2 regions of the Paenibacillus sp. FSL P4-0127 genome follow, and region 2 is predicted to be linked to the other one. Evidence: predicted binding sites of a transcription regulator. Region 2 holds the regulator's gene; the other holds the start of a gene.
The links. The regulator LexA, encoded in region 2, represses DNA repair genes until DNA is damaged. The targets are predictions, from matches to a motif close to CGAACATATGTTCG.

Region 1 (7,790 bases), on a different contig from region 2:
CGGGACTTGAGCCCGAAACGCAGGGGGGCAACACGCTGATTTTGGTTCACAAAAATGTGCGCAACCCGAAAATTTCCGATAAATTGCTGCTGGACGACTCCATTATCGAGGTCGATTGGGAAGGCAACATCGTTTGGGAATGGAACTGCCACGAGCATTTTGACGAGCTGGGTTTTGACGATGCGGCGAAAAAAGTGCTGCGCGAAGAACCGAATACCCGCTTTTTCGGCAATGAGGCCGGGGATTGGATGCATATCAACTCGATGTCGGTGCTCGGACCCAACCGTCATTACGACGCGGGCGACGAGCGCTTTCATCCCGACAACATCATTTGGGACGCCCGGGAAAGCAACATCATCGCGATCATCGACAAAAAAAGCGGAAATCTTGTCTGGAAGCTGGGACCGGATTATTCGGCGCCCGAGGTCAACCATCTGGAGTGGATCATCGGCCAGCATCACGCCCATCTCATCCCGCGCGGTCTGCCCGGCGAAGGTAATCTGCTCGTATTCGACAACGGCGGCTGGGGGGGTTACGGGCTGCCGAATCCAGCGTCACCGACCGGCCAGAAAAACGCCGTCCGCGACCACTCGCGCGTGCTGGAAATCGATCCGGTCACCCTGGAGATCGTCTGGCAGTATACGCCGACGGAAGCCGGATTTCAGGCGCCGCTCGACTCCTACCGCTTCTACAGCCCGTACATCAGCTCCGCCCAGCGCCTGCCGAACGGCAACACGCTGATAACGGAAGGAGCGGATGGGCGGATTTTCGAGGTGACGCGGGAGCATGAGCTCGTATGGGAATATATTTCCCCGTACAAAAACAAGCGGAACTCCAACATGGTCTACCGCGCTTACCGCGTTCCTTACACTTGGGTGCCGCAGCTTCCGCATCCCGAGGAACGGGCAATCGAGCCGCTCGACGTGACCAGCTTCCGGGTGCCCGGCGCCGCGGGGAAAGGCACGGATTCGGTCGTCACCGTGGAAGGGACCGTCTCCTACGGCGAAGGCGCGCTTTGCGTCGCCCGGTTTGATGAACGGCCGCGCGCGGCTGCGGATCCGTCTTAACGGGAATCCACATAGAAGAAAGGAGCGACCACGTATGGCCATATCCTCAAAAACGAAGGCAAAAACGGTGCCGAGCCTGATTATTTGGCTATTTGCGGCCTTGCTGCTCGTCTTAAGCGGCTGCGGTTCGGCGAAGGAGGGGTCCCAGGCGGCAGTGCAGGCCGCGGGCGCCGGGAGCGGCGGGGGGCAAGACCGGCAGAAGCAAGCCCCCGTTACCTTGAATATCGCCGACATTTCGACCAATCCGGTGCTGCGCATGGCGGTAAGCAAAGGTTTTTTTGAAAAACACGGCATTGAAGCGAAGCTGGTCACTTTCGCCACGCCGGCGGAAGGCATCAACTCGCTGTTCATCAAGCAGGCGGACATCGCCTGGGGCGCCGATTTTCCGATTTTGAACGCCGTGAGCAAAGGGGAGTTTGCGATCATCGCCTCGACCGGCACCTCGACCGAACAAAACGCGAAGCAGTGGAAGCTGTTCGTGCGGGACGACATCGGCAAACCAGAGGATTTGAAAGGGAAGAAGCTTAGCTTTTTGCGCGGGACTTTTCTCTCCTATTTATGGGACGAATATTTGGCCGAACACGGCCTCGCCTTGGACGACGTTAAGCTGATCGGGCAAGGCGGCTCGGACGAAGCGTATATCGCTTTGAAAAAAGGCGAGGTGGACGCGGTCTGGGTCAGCGGCGCGGCGCTGGTGGCGAAGTTCGAGGCCGCCGAAGGGGTCCGCCAGCTGACCGACATGTCGCAGACGAAGGTGCGGATCGGCAGCCAGATCGTAGCGCCGGAAGCGCTGATCCGCGAGCGCCCGGAAGCGGTGGCGAATTTCCTGCGCGCCCTCGATGAAGCCTCGCGGTTCGTCAAGGAAAATCCGCAGGAGGTCGCGGACATTTTGTATAAGGAAGTCAAGCAGCCACGGGAGTCTACGCTTAAAGACCTGGAAGTGCTAAATTGGAACGTCGATTTTACGGAGGCCGCTTATGACAGTTTGACAAGGCAGAAAAAATATATGGTGGAGAACGGAATTATCGAAAAAGATTTTGAACTGAAGGATAAAATTAAGCTGGAATTTCTGCGCGAGGTTTTACCGGATCGCGTAACGATTACACCGTAAGGAGGGGAAGGGCATGTCCGTATCATTGGTTTCGCAGAACCGCACGATTACGATCGCGGGGCTGGGCAAGAGCTATAGCGATCAGCGTCCGGCGGGGAGCGGGGAGGTTCACTACATTATCAAAGATGTCGACCTCGTCGTCCGGGGCGGCGAGTTTTTTATCCTGCTGGGGCCCAGCGGCTGCGGCAAATCGACACTGCTGAACATGATCGCCGGCTTCATCTCCAAAACGAGCGGCAGCCTGCGGGTTGGCGGCGCGGATGTCGACCGGCCCGGGCGGGATCGGGCGGTTGTGTTTCAGCAGGCCGATTCCTCGCTGTTTCCCTGGCTGACCGTCCGCCAAAACGTCGAGTTCGGGCTCAAGATGAAAAAGGTGGCGAAGCCAGAGCGCCGGGCCGTGTCCGACCGTTATCTGGAGCTCGTCGGGCTGGCCGGCCACGGGGATAAATTTCCGAAGGAGCTGTCCGGCGGCATGAAGCAGCGGGTTCAACTGGCCCGCGTGCTGGCCAATGATCCGGAAATTTTGCTCATGGATGAACCGTTCGGGGCTTTGGACGCCATGACCCGCCGGACGATGCAGAAGGAGCTGGTGCGCATTTGGCGGCAGACAAACAAAACGATCGTCTTCGTGACGCACGACATTCAGGAAGCGATCCTGCTCGGGGAACGGGTGGGCATCATGTCTTCGGGCCCGTCTTCCAACATTTCGCAAATCTACGAGATTCCGCTCGCCTATCCGCGCGACGTGTCCGCGGCGGAATTTTACGAGTATTACCGGCGGATTCAAGCTCATTTTGACGAATAGAAAGGGCGAATCTTATGACATGGCTGAAAAAGAAATGGGTCGGCCTGCTCTTCTTGTGGCTGTTCATCCTGGCCGCCTGGCAAGGCGGCGCCTGGCTTTACGGTCCCGAGGTGGTGCCCGGGCCGGCGGATACGGCGGCGGGAGCGCTGGAGCTGCTGCGGGACGGCTCGCTGCCGAAATATATCGGGATCAGCTTCTACCGGGTGTTCAGCGGCTGGACGCTGGGGAGCCTGATCGCCATCCCGCTCGGCATTTTGATCGGCAAGGTGGATTTTATCCGCCGTTTTGCCGAACCGCTGCTGAACTTCATCCGCTTTATTCCGCCGATCGCTTTCATCACGCTGTTTCTCGTCTGGTTCGGCATCGGCGAGCAGTCGAAGATCGCGCTGATTTTGTACGCGACGCTGTTTATCGTCATCATGAACACGCTGACGGGGGTGCTGGCGGTGGAGGAGGACAAAATCCGCGCGGCCCGCAGCATGGGCGCTTCGGAGTGGCAAATCGTCCGGCACGTGATCGTGCCGGCGACCGCGCCGTATATTTTCACCGGCGTCAGATTGGCGATGGGCACCTCGTATATGGCGATCGTCGGGGCGGAGATGATCGCGGCGAACGAAGGCGTCGGTTACCTGATCTGGAACTCCCGGCTGTTCTTCCGTACCGACTGGATTTTTGTCGGTTTGCTCAGCCTGGGGTTGATGGGATTTGCCACCGACCGGCTGTTCGGCTGGTTTGGCCGCAGGGTGCTGTGGCGTTACGGGGTGATCGGCACCGCGCCGGCCGGAAGAAGGTAAACCGAAAGCTTAGACGGGGCGGCGGCTTTTTTCCAGGATTGTGGGGGTCCGAGGGGAACAGATGGCCCGTGTATTTGTGTATGTCCTGAGATAACGACAAATATGGGTCTTATTTTTGTGAAAAAAGGGGGCACAGTTTAAATAGGGGATTTTTTTGCCTCTATTTTTGAGATATGGCGTCAAACGGGCGATATTTCCTGGTTTAATTCCCGAATAACGACTTAAAGTACCTCTATTTTGAGTAAAAGGGGTGAAATCCCAGAATAAGGCCATAAATTGTCTTTATTTCCGCTAGAGACCTGCTTGTACATTAAAAGGACCGCACAGGGACCGCACAGGAACTGCCTGGGACTGCACAGGGAGTGCAAAGGGACTGCAAGGGACTGCAAGGGACTGCAAGGGACTGCACAGGGACTGCAAAGGAACTGCACAGGAACTGCAAGGGACTGCACAGGGACTGCAAAGGAACAGCACAGGGACCGCACAGGAACTGCACAGGGACTCACAGGGGCCGCCGGAACGAATTCCTTCGGACTTCGGCGGTCTTAATCATTGACAAGAACGTGTGTTCGCAATATAATGCTGTCAAAAGGGAGGCCATAGCGTATGGATGTGTATGACAAGCTGACCATTTTGACGGACTCGGCCAAATATGACGTATCCTGTTCGTCCAGCGGGGCGGAGCGCGGGAGCGGCGGGGGCAGTGGAGGCAGCTCGCTGGGAAACGCCGTCAGCTCGGGGATCTGCCACAGCTTTGCCGCGGACGGACGATGCATTTCGCTGCTGAAGGTGCTGATGACGAACAGCTGTATTTATGATTGCAAATACTGCGTGAACCGCCGCTCCAACGATACGCGCCGGGCTATGTTTACCCCGGAGGAGCTGGCGGAGCTTACGATAAATTTTTATCGCCGCAATTACATAGAAGGTCTGTTTCTCAGCTCAGGCATCATGCGGAATCCGGATTACACGACGGAACAACTGATCCGGGTGCTGGAACTGCTGCGCCGGAAATATCATTTCGGCGGTTATATTCACGTGAAGGCGATTCCCGGCGCCGATCCGGCGCTGATTTCCCGGTTGGGCCTGCTGGCCGACCGGATGAGCGTGAACATCGAACTGCCTTCACAGGACAGCCTGCACCAGTTAGCCCCGGACAAAAGCAAGGAAGCGATCCTGAGGCCGATGACCGCGATCCGGCAGGGCATTCGGGAGAACAGCACCGATCTCGTCAAATACCGCCACGCTCCCCGGTTTGTGCCGGGCGGACAAAGCACCCAGATGATCGTAGGCGCGACGCCGGACAGCGATCTTAGGATCTTAACCTTAACGGAGGCGCTGTACAGGAAATACGAGCTGAGACGGGTATATTACTCGGCGTATACCCCGGTCGCGGAGCATTCGCTGCTTCCGTCGCCCGGCAGCAAGCCGCCGCTATTGCGGGAGCACCGCCTGTACCAGGCCGACTGGCTGCTGCGTTTCTACGGTTTTGAAGCGAAGGAACTGCTGGATGAGCACACCCCGAATTTCAATTTGTTCATGGACCCGAAGTGCCATTGGGCGCTCAATCATATCGAACGGTTTCCCGTGGAGATCAACAAAGCCCCTTATGAAGAGCTGCTGCGCGTGCCCGGCATCGGCGTTCGCAGCGCCAAGCGGATCGTGGCGGCGCGCAGAACGGCGCGGCTGGATTTTTCCGGCTTAAAGAAGCTGGGCGTCGTGCTCAAACGGGCCCAATATTTTATCATCTGCTCAGGCCGGCGGCTTGAGGGGTTGAAAGTGAACGAAAGCACAATCCTCAGGTCGCTGCTGTCCCGCAAAGAAATCGATATGTTCCTGCCCAAGCCGAAGGTGGAGCAGCTGTCGCTGTTTTCGGACGAGGAGCTGGCGGGGCAGGCCGGGAAGGAGCTAAGCCCATGGCTGCTTGGATAAGCGATGCGGCTTACGCTTACGACGGCAGCTTTGACGGCTTGCTGAGCTGCGTGTTTGAGAGCTATGTGCGGAAGGAGGATTTGGTCGACCTGCGTTCGGACGCTGATCCGCAGTATACTCTGTTTGTAACCCGCTGGGTGGAAACCTGTCCGGAGAAGGCTAACAGGGTGTACGCGGCCATCGGGCAAAAAATATCGCCGGCCGCCCAAGAGCTTGTCCGCCGCGGCTTTCTCACCTGCGATCCGCAGAAGGATTTGCTGATTTACCGGTTCCTGCGGCTGGGCTTTAAGCATGGGAGGGCGGTGATGGATATGCTGACGGAGAACACGGTGCACCGATTGCGCAAGGCGGTGCGGCATTTGAACACGGAGAGCCATGCCTTGATGGGCTTCGTGCGCTTTTCGGTGTATGGCGAGACGCTGGTCTCGGTCATTGAGCCGAAGAACCGGGTGCTGCCGCTGCTGGCCGCGCATTTTTGCGACCGCTACCGGAAGGAGTCTTTTATGATTTACGACAAAACCCACGGACAGGCGCTCATTCACCGTGCGGAGGAAGCGGGGGCAGGGAAAGCGGAGATCGTGGACGTCGACGAGCTGATTTTGCCTGAGGCGGGGGAGCAGGACCAAGCGTACCGCCGCCTTTGGAAGCAGTTTTACGAAACGGTGGCGATCCGGGAGAGGATTAATCCTCGGGCGCAGATGTCCCATATGCCCAAGCGCTACTGGGGACAATTGACCGAGATGCAGGGAGTGCGCGAATACCGCCCCGACTCTCCGGAGTCGAAGCGCCAGCAGTAAACGGCCTGAGGTAAACGCCTGCGGTAAACGGCCTGCGGTAAATGCCTGCAGTAAACGCCTGCGGTAAACGCTTGCAGTAACCGCAAGCAGTAAACGCCTGGATATGCTTGGCATCGTCCGATTTCCGGCGGTTCTGGTACAATGGACGGAAAGGTATTTTTAGAGGGGAAGTTGACGGAGTGGATTTGAATCAAACGCCTTTACGGTACATCTATCCTTTTGCATGCCATGAGAACGAGCTGGAGCTATGCCGGATGGAGCTTCGCGCCCTGTTTGGACAAGAGCCCGGGGCGTTTGCTTTGATAGACAGCCGTTTGCGGATTGAACCGAACCGGAGTCCGTTTGTTTCCATGCGGTTGGACGTTTTGCTGGCCGCCGGGACGCTGGAAGAAATCATCACCCAGGTGGCGGAGCTGGAACTGGACGGACGCACCTTTAAGGTGCTGTATCTCAAAAACGGTTTGAAACGGACTTATGAGCAGCAGCGCGAATTGGAGCGGCAGCTAGGCGGAAGGATCCGCGGCAAAGCCGATATGAGGCAGCAGGATGTGACATTTGGACTGCTGTCGTTGGACGATGGCTGGATGTTCGGCATTTGCCGGCCGGCCGACCCGGTCTGGCAGCGGCATATACATAAGCCGCAAAATTACTCCACGGGTCTGACGACCGTCGTGGCCCGGGCATTAGTGAACATCGCCGTGCCCGATCCGCAAGGCGTGCGCACGATCGATCCGTGCTGCGGCATGGGCAACGTGCTAATCGAAGCGCTGTCGATGGGCATCGATATCGTCGGACGGGACCTCAATCCGCTGGCCGTTCGCGGGGCGCGGGTCAATTTGCGCCATTTCGGTTACGATGATGCGGGTCTGATAGCCATCGGCGACTTGAACGATATTAACGAGCCGTTCGATGCGGCGATCGTCGATCTGCCGTACAATTTATGCTCCGTCCTTTCCGCCTCCGAGCGCAGCCTCATGCTTGCCAGCGTAAGGCGGATCAGCAAGCGGGCGGTGATCGTTTCTTCCGAGCCGCTGGAGCCCGAGATTGAAGCCGCAGGCCTGAAAATCATGGACTCTTGCTCCGTCAGTAAAGGAGCTTTTGTCCGCCATGTGTGGTTGACCACACAGCAGCTGGTATAGGCAACAAATACAGTTAAGTCTTTGCCGTTATTTATTCATCTATGTGAAAAGGAATACGTATCCGTCCTAAGCGGAGGTACGCATTCCTTTTATTTTTTAGAGGTTAACACGCACTTTTGGGCGGTTTAGTTACCTTGCGGTACGG
Region 2 (7,790 bases):
AAATTTTCGCGTTTTTACAGATCGCTTCCATGCGTTCGGAAGCGGGCCTGCTGTCGGGGCCGCAGGTATATCATATGATTTTCAAGGGCAATCCGGGCACCGGCAAAACGACGGTGGCGCGCATCGTGGCCAAGATGTTTCAACGGATGGGCGTGCTGAGCAAAGGGCATTTGATCGAGGTGGAGCGGGCCGACCTGGTCGGCGAATATATCGGCCATACGGCGCAAAAAACGCGCGATCTGGTCAAAAAAGCGCTGGGCGGCATTTTGTTCATCGACGAAGCCTACAGCCTGGCGCGGGGCGGGGAGAAAGACTTCGGCAAGGAAGCGATCGATACGCTGGTCAAAGCGATGGAGGACCAGAAGAACCAGTTCATTCTCATCCTGGCCGGATATTCCGATGAAATGGACTTTTTCCTGTCAACGAATCCGGGGCTGCCGTCCCGGTTTCCGATCCAGATGGATTTTCCGGACTATACGATCGACCAGTTGATACAGATCGCCGAAGCGATGGCCAAAGAAAGGGATTATATCCTGATGCCCCAGGCGATACTCAAACTAAAGCAGCATTTGCTTAAGGAAAAATGCGAAAGCGAACATCTGTTCAGCAACGCCCGCTACGTCCGCAACGTGATCGAACGTTCGATCCGCCAGCAGGCCGTCCGGCTGCTGAACCAATACGGCGGCGGCTCCCCGGGCAAACTGGAGCTGATGACGCTCAGGACGGAGGATCTGAAGCTGGAGAAAAAGGGATAACCGGTTGATATAAGGAGCAGTGGTTTATGGCCAAATCATTACATGAGACCAACGACAAAATTCAGGATATCGCCGTTCTCGTTAGCTTGATTACCCCGGAGACGAAGCAAACCGGGATCGATCCGTCCTATTCTTTGGACGAATTGGTCCGGCTGGCGGAGACGGCGGGCGTGGAGGTGGCGGAGACGGCGGTGCAAAACCGCGACAAACCGGATCCGCGCTGGCTTATCGGTAAAGGCAAGGTGCTGGAGCTGAGGGAGCTCATGGACCGCCTGAGAGCGAATACGGCGATCTTCGACCAGGAGCTGTCCGGGGCGCAAGTGCGCAATCTGGAGGAGATGCTGGACGCCAAAATTATCGACCGCACGCAGCTGATCCTTGATATTTTTGCCCAGCGGGCCAAAACGCGGGAAGGGATCATTCAGGTGGAGCTGGCTCAGCTGACCTATCTGCTGCCGCGGCTGTCCGGCCACGGCAAAAACCTGTCCCGGCTTGGCGGCGGCATCGGCACGCGGGGACCGGGGGAAAGCAAGCTGGAGATGGACCGCCGCCATATCCGGCGCCGCATCGGCGAGCTGAAGCGTCAACTGGAAGAGGTGACGCGGCACCGCCGTCTGCATCGGGCCCGCCGCAAGGAGACCGGGGTCGTGCAGGTGGCGCTGGTAGGCTATACGAACGCCGGCAAATCCACGCTGCTGAGGCAGCTTACGAACGCGGACGTGTACGTGGAGAACCAGCTGTTCGCCACGCTTGATCCGACGACGCGCCTATTGCCGCTGCCCGGCGGCAAAGAGGTGGTGCTGACCGATACGGTCGGATTCATTCAAAACCTGCCGCATGATTTGGTGGCCGCTTTCCGCGCGACGCTGGAGGAAGTGAACGAGGCGGACTTGATCCTTCACGTCGTCGACGCGTCGTCGCCGATGCGTCAGGAGCAGATGGCGGTCGTGGGGCGGATTTTAACCGAGCTGGGGGCGGGGGGGAAACCTCAGATCGTTCTGTTCAACAAAATCGATCTTTGCCGGCCCGATGGCTTGCAGATGCTGCCCTCCGGCGAAGGGTTCTTAAAGATCAGCGCTTACGATGAACGGGACCTGGCCGCGATCCGCGAAGCGGTGCAGCGCAGGTTGTCCGGCGGAACCAAATCGTTTCGGATTCCGGCGGAGCGGGGCGATCTCGCCTCCGTTTTGTACCGGATCGGCGATGTGGTGAATCAGCAAATGGATGAGGCGGACATGATTTACGATGTGAACGTAAACCAGGCGGATTTTGCGAAATACGGGGATCAGCTCGCTCCTTTTGCGGTTCAAAAGCCTGACGTCCATGAAGAAACGAACGAATCGAGATAAGGGAGAGAGAACAACAAGATGGCGGTATTTTCGGATGAGATCGTAAATTGGCTAAAAGCGGCCGAGCGTAAGGCGGAAGGGAGGTTTCGGGAGATCGACGAAATCGTCGATCACAACTCGTGGAAAGTCATCGAAGCGTTTCAGCGGCACCAGGTGAGCGATTACCATTTTTCCGGATCGACCGGATACGCCTACAATGACCGCGGACGCGAGGTGCTGGATCTCGTGTACGCTGACGTATTCGGCGCGGAAGCGGCGCTCGTCCGCCCTCATTTCGCTTCCGGAACGCATACGATCGCGACGGCATTGTTCGGTGTCTTACGTCCCGGGGACGAACTGCTCTATATCACGGGCCGTCCTTATGATACACTACATAAAGTGATAGGTAAGCCGGGAGACGGCAGCGGCTCGCTGCAGGACTTCGGAATCGCCTATAACGAGGCGGAGCTAACTGCCGACGGCACAATCGATTGGAAGGCGGTGAGAGGGAAAATTACCGATAGGACGAGGGTGATCGGCATCCAGCGTTCGCGGGGATACGATTGGCGCGATTCCTTTACCGTCGAACAAATCGGGGAGATGGTGCGCGAGGTTAAAGCGCTCAAACCGGAGGCGATCGTGTTCGTCGACAACTGCTACGGCGAATTTACCGAAGAACGGGAGCCAACCGAGGTCGGCGCCGATCTGATCGCCGGCTCTTTGATCAAAAATCCCGGCGGCGGCCTGGCGGAAACCGGGGGATATATCTGCGGGCGCGAAGACCTCGTGAAGCTCGCATCCTATCGTCTGACGGCGCCGGGAATCGGCGGGGAAGTCGGGGCGATGCTGGGGACGACCCGCGGCATATACCAGGGGCTGTTCCTGGCGCCGACCATCGTGGGACAAGCGGTCAAAGGCAGCGTCCTGGCGGCGGCGGTATTCGAGCGGGCCGGCTTCGAAAGCCGGCCGGGGTGGAACGAGCGGCGCACGGATTTGATCCAGGCGATTTCCTTCAGCGGTCCGGAGCAATTGATCGCTTTCGTGCAAGGCATTCAAAAGGCGGCCGCGGTGGACGGTCATGTCGTGCCGGAGCCTTGGGATATGCCGGGCTACGAGCATCCCGTGATTATGGCCGCCGGCACCTTCATTCAGGGAGGAAGCCTGGAATTGTCCGCCGACGCGCCGATACGCGCCCCTTATATCGCATACATGCAGGGCGGATTAACTTATTCTCACGTGAAATTCGGGTTGCTTACCGCCCTCCAGACGATGAAAGACCGCAACTTGTTGTGAGTTATCCTAACATATCTATTGACATGTTAGGATAACTCACATATGATAAGGTCAAGAGATTATATAACTGGAAGGTTGAGAGCGATGAGTGACGAAATTCGCAGAAATATGGCCTTATTTCCTATCGGTATCGTAATGAAGCTCACGGATTTGACGGCAAGACAAATCAGATATTATGAACAGCATGAGTTGATTGTGCCTGCGCGCACTTCGGGAAACCAGCGTATGTTCTCTTTTAATGATGTCGAGCGGCTGCTGGAGATTAAAGGTCTCATTGATAAAGGCGTTAATATCGCCGGCATCAAGCAGGTGATGAATCCGATGTCACGTGAATCCCAGGAGGCGACGGTGATCACGAAGGACACGGAAGAGAAGCGGAAAGAAATGACCGATTCTCAGCTTTACCGCATGCTGAAGCAGCAGTTGGTCACCGGGAGCAAGCCGAATCAGGTTTCCCTGATCCAAGGCGAGCTGTCCCGCTTTTTCAAAAAATAATCTAAATGTTGGGAGAGGTAATTCATGAGTTACACCAAAGAAGATATTTTGCGCATTGCCAAAGAGGAAAATGTACGTTTTATCCGCCTGCAGTTTACCGACTTGCTCGGTACGATCAAAAACGTGGAAATTCCGGTCAGCCAGTTGGAAAAAGCGCTCGACAACAAGATGATGTTTGACGGCTCTTCCATCGAAGGTTACGTTCGTATCGAAGAATCTGACATGTACCTCTACCCGGATCTGGATACCTGGGTGGTTTTCCCTTGGGTGACTGAAGATCGCGTTGCCCGCCTGATTTGCGACGTGTATATGCCGGATGGCACGCCGTTTGCCGGAGATCCGCGGGCCATTTTGAAGCGCGTGCTGAAGGAAGCGGAGGAAATGGGCTACACCTCGATGAACGTTGGTCCGGAACCGGAATTTTTCCTGTTCAAAACCGATGACAAAGGCAATCCGACGACGGAACTCAATGACCAAGGCGGCTACTTCGACCTGGCGCCGACGGACCTTGGCGAGAACTGCCGCCGCGAAATCGTGCTGACGCTGGAAGAGATGGGCTTTGAGATCGAAGCTTCTCACCATGAAGTGGCTCCAGGCCAGCACGAAATCGACTTCAAATATGCGGATGCGGTCAAAGCGGCCGACCAGATTCAGACGTTCAAACTGGTCGTCAAAACGATCGCGCGTCAGCACGGCCTGCATGCCACGTTTATGCCGAAGCCGCTGTTCGGCGTCAACGGCTCGGGGATGCACTGCCACCAATCGCTGTTTAGAGGGGATACGAACGCGTTTTATGAGGAAAGCGATCCGCTTGGCCTGAGCAAGGAAGCCCGTCATTACATGGCCGGCATTCTGAAGCACGCCCGCGCGTTCGCGGCGATCACGAACCCGACGGTCAACTCATACAAACGCCTTGTTCCGGGTTATGAAGCGCCGTGTTATGTGGCCTGGTCTTCCAGCAACCGCAGCCCGATGATCCGGATTCCGGCTTCCCGCGGCCTCAGCACCCGGGTCGAGGTGCGGAACCCTGACCCGGCGGCCAATCCTTACCTGGCGCTTGCCGTGATGCTCAAAGCGGGCCTGGATGGCATCAAGAAGGAGCTTCCGCTGGTGGAACCGGTCGATCGCAATATCTATGTGATGTCCGAGGAAGAGCGCGTCGAAGAAGGCATTCCAAGCCTGCCGGCCGATCTGAAGGAAGCGCTTGGCGAGCTGCTCCGCAGCGAAATCATTTCCGAGGCGCTTGGCGATCACGCCTTGACCCATTTCTACGAGTTGAAGGAAATCGAATGGGATATTTTCCGCACGCAAGTACATCCGTGGGAACGCGATCAGTACATGACGCTGTATTAATTGAGGAATCCCTTGGGGCCGTTGGCCTCAGGGGATTTTTGTTTTTTGCGGGCAATAATGGGCTCAGCCTAGGATATCGACGCTTAACAGCCTGCTGCTGGAACGACTTTGCGCCGGATGAACGGCTAACCTGTCGGGTGGAACGGCTGACCTGTCGAGTAGAATGACCAACCTGTTGGATGGTACGGCTAACCGTCGGGTGGAACGATACACCGTTGACCTTCAAAATAGCGGCACTTTATGTACTTATCATCCGGACCCAGGCATATTTATCCCCATTAGCGGCATTTTTTGTTCTTATTGACCTGTGAACCGTCCGGAATGCAGCATTTTCTCGAGGGCGGGGGAAAATAGCGGCATAAATTGTCTCTCTTTCTCTCAAATTGACGGACTTCGCCGGAATAACGACGTTTTTTGTCCTTATGTTGTTAGAGCCGGACCGGAGATCCTCCTTCGATCCAAGTACCATCACACTGGAAGGCTCAGCGCAACGGGTTAAGATAAAAAATAATCTTATGCAGTTCATACTTTTTCCATCAACCGGCCTGGCGAGTCCGTTTATTGGACTAGAATATTTTGGAAACTGTAATTATGCCGTTTTTTATTCAGCGATTGGATACCTTATAGATATAAGGAGGTTGAATGAAATGGTTACCGCACTCAAAAGATATCAGCGGCGCCGGTATCGTTTGAAACAGTGGTGGGTTTCCGAACGGGCGGGATTCGGGTTTGGATGGGGAATGCGAGGCAGACGGGGAAAATCCGGCTACGGAACGATGCCTTATTTCCCGGATTTGGATTGGGACTAGCGGACGGAGGGGTGCATCATCCCTTTTCCGATGAAAATTTCAAGTGGAAAAAAGGACGCTGCAGACTGTTCTGCTTCGTCCTTTTTTCATTGCCGTAAAATGAATCAGTTCAGATCCCGGAACAAGCCCACCACTTTACCGAGGATGGTCACGTGCTTCAGACGCAGCGGCTCCATGGTCGGATTTTCCGGCTGCAGACGAATATGGTCCTTCTCCTTGTAAAAGGTTTTGACCGTCGCCTCGTCGTCTTCGGTCATCGCAACCACGATATCCCCGTTGTTCGCTGTCTGCTGCTGGCGGACAATCACGTAATCTCCATTATGTATGCCGGCTTCGATCATGCTGTCCCCAACTACGGAGAGCATGAAGATTTCTCCGTCTCTTGTGTAATGATCCGGCAGCGGAAAGTAATCTTCGATGTTCTCCGTGGCGGTAATCGGAACACCGGCCGTGACTTTGCCCACGACGGGAACGCGTGCGACGGTTTGAGCGAAGTTATTGAAACTCTCGGATTCTTCCTGATTCAACAGCTCGATGGCACGCGGCTTGGTCGGATCGCGGCGGATCAGCCCCTTCTTCTCCAACCGGTCCAAATGGCCGTGAACCGTAGAGCTGGAGGCAAGTCCTACAGCTTCCCCAATCTCCCGGACAGAGGGAGGGTATCCCTTGGCGCGAACTTCATTGCGGATAAATTCCAGAATGGCCTGTTGCCGGCTGGATATCTTTGACATATCGGATCAACCCCATTTAGTAACGTTTGGAAAAATTATAACACAGAACTTCCGTTCGCACAAACATTAGTTCTAAAAGTAAGCTTTAAAAAGAAATCAAAAAGTAATCTTTTGATCACGAAGCGGATTATGAAGCGGTTTCGACGTCGAATCTTGAATTCAGCCGGGCTCTAGCATATGCTTCCGAAGCATGTTCCTAAGGAAGCATTCAGGTGTTCACGTACCCAAAACGAACGCTAAGCTCCTAACGTCCACGGCTTCAACCAACTTTCTCGGTGCTGAATAACTGACTTTTTAAACTCGCACTAAAGAAAAAAGGGAACAATTGTTCGAAAAAAGTGTTGAATCAAACAAATGTTCGTGTTATAGTAATGGCATTAATAAGAACGCTTGTTTGGAGTGATGAATTTATGCCAAGATACACTACCTATAGAAGCATCTATGACCAACCTTCTTTTACTCGTCCCGCAAAGAGAAGACTACATATTTCGATGTTTCGTCACAGCCTCGCCAAGGTTGCCGTTTTTCTTCTGGTGCTGAGCCTTACTTGTACGGGCGTGGTAACGGCATTTGCCGCCTCCTCCGATTCCGGCCGTCCGGAGCGGGAGCTTGAGCAAGTCGTTGTTCTGCCCGGGGATACATTGTGGGAAATCGCGGTTGAACATAAGCCGCAAGGATCGGACACGCGCGTCTACATCAAGAAGTTGATTCGCGTCAACGGGTTGAACTCTAGCGAGATTAAGGCGGGGGATATTTTGTTCATTCCTTTGGAATGACAATACGTACAACATACGGAAATCGTTATTTTCTTATATATGTTAGCGCGTGTTTATAAGGGGCTGTCGTCAAAGCGGACTTTTTAAACCATTTCTATAAACTAAAGGGGCTTGCCATTGGCGTTCTGGAGTGATTTCCGCCGCCTTGACAAGCTCTTTTTCTCATGTCAAAGTAAGAATTAATGCCCTGCATGATGCTTGTTCCGCCAAAGTGCGGCTAAACCGGAATCATCGGAGCGCATAGTAAATG

Region 1: a site for LexA is predicted at 4,336-4,349, ahead of NYE74_RS31660 (putative DNA modification/repair radical SAM protein). Genes of this name have one in related genera too.

Annotation. Positions count from the first base shown of each region.
Region 1 covers NZ_JBBOWY010000002.1:1,183,527-1,191,316, forward strand. Annotated here, with positions in the region: gene NYE74_RS31640 (aryl-sulfate sulfotransferase) at 1-1,067, shown strand, start outside; gene NYE74_RS31645 (ABC transporter substrate-binding protein) at 1,102-2,178, shown strand; gene NYE74_RS31650 (ABC transporter ATP-binding protein) at 2,192-2,983, shown strand; gene NYE74_RS31655 (ABC transporter permease) at 2,998-3,777, shown strand; gene NYE74_RS31660 (putative DNA modification/repair radical SAM protein) at 4,384-5,709, shown strand; gene NYE74_RS31665 (TIGR03915 family putative DNA repair protein) at 5,694-6,506, shown strand; gene NYE74_RS31670 (TRM11 family SAM-dependent methyltransferase) at 6,686-7,645, shown strand; gene katA (catalase KatA) at 7,771-7,790, opposite strand, start outside.
Region 2 covers NZ_JBBOWY010000001.1:4,508,253-4,516,042, reverse strand. Annotated here, with positions in the region: gene spoVK (stage V sporulation protein K) at 1-755, shown strand, start outside; gene hflX (GTPase HflX) at 782-2,104, shown strand; gene NYE74_RS20415 (methionine gamma-lyase family protein) at 2,123-3,376, shown strand; gene NYE74_RS20410 (MerR family transcriptional regulator) at 3,461-3,871, shown strand; gene glnA (type I glutamate--ammonia ligase) at 3,896-5,224, shown strand; gene NYE74_RS20400 (hypothetical protein) at 5,872-6,033, shown strand; gene lexA (transcriptional repressor LexA) at 6,138-6,764, opposite strand; gene NYE74_RS20390 (LysM peptidoglycan-binding domain-containing protein) at 7,256-7,540, shown strand.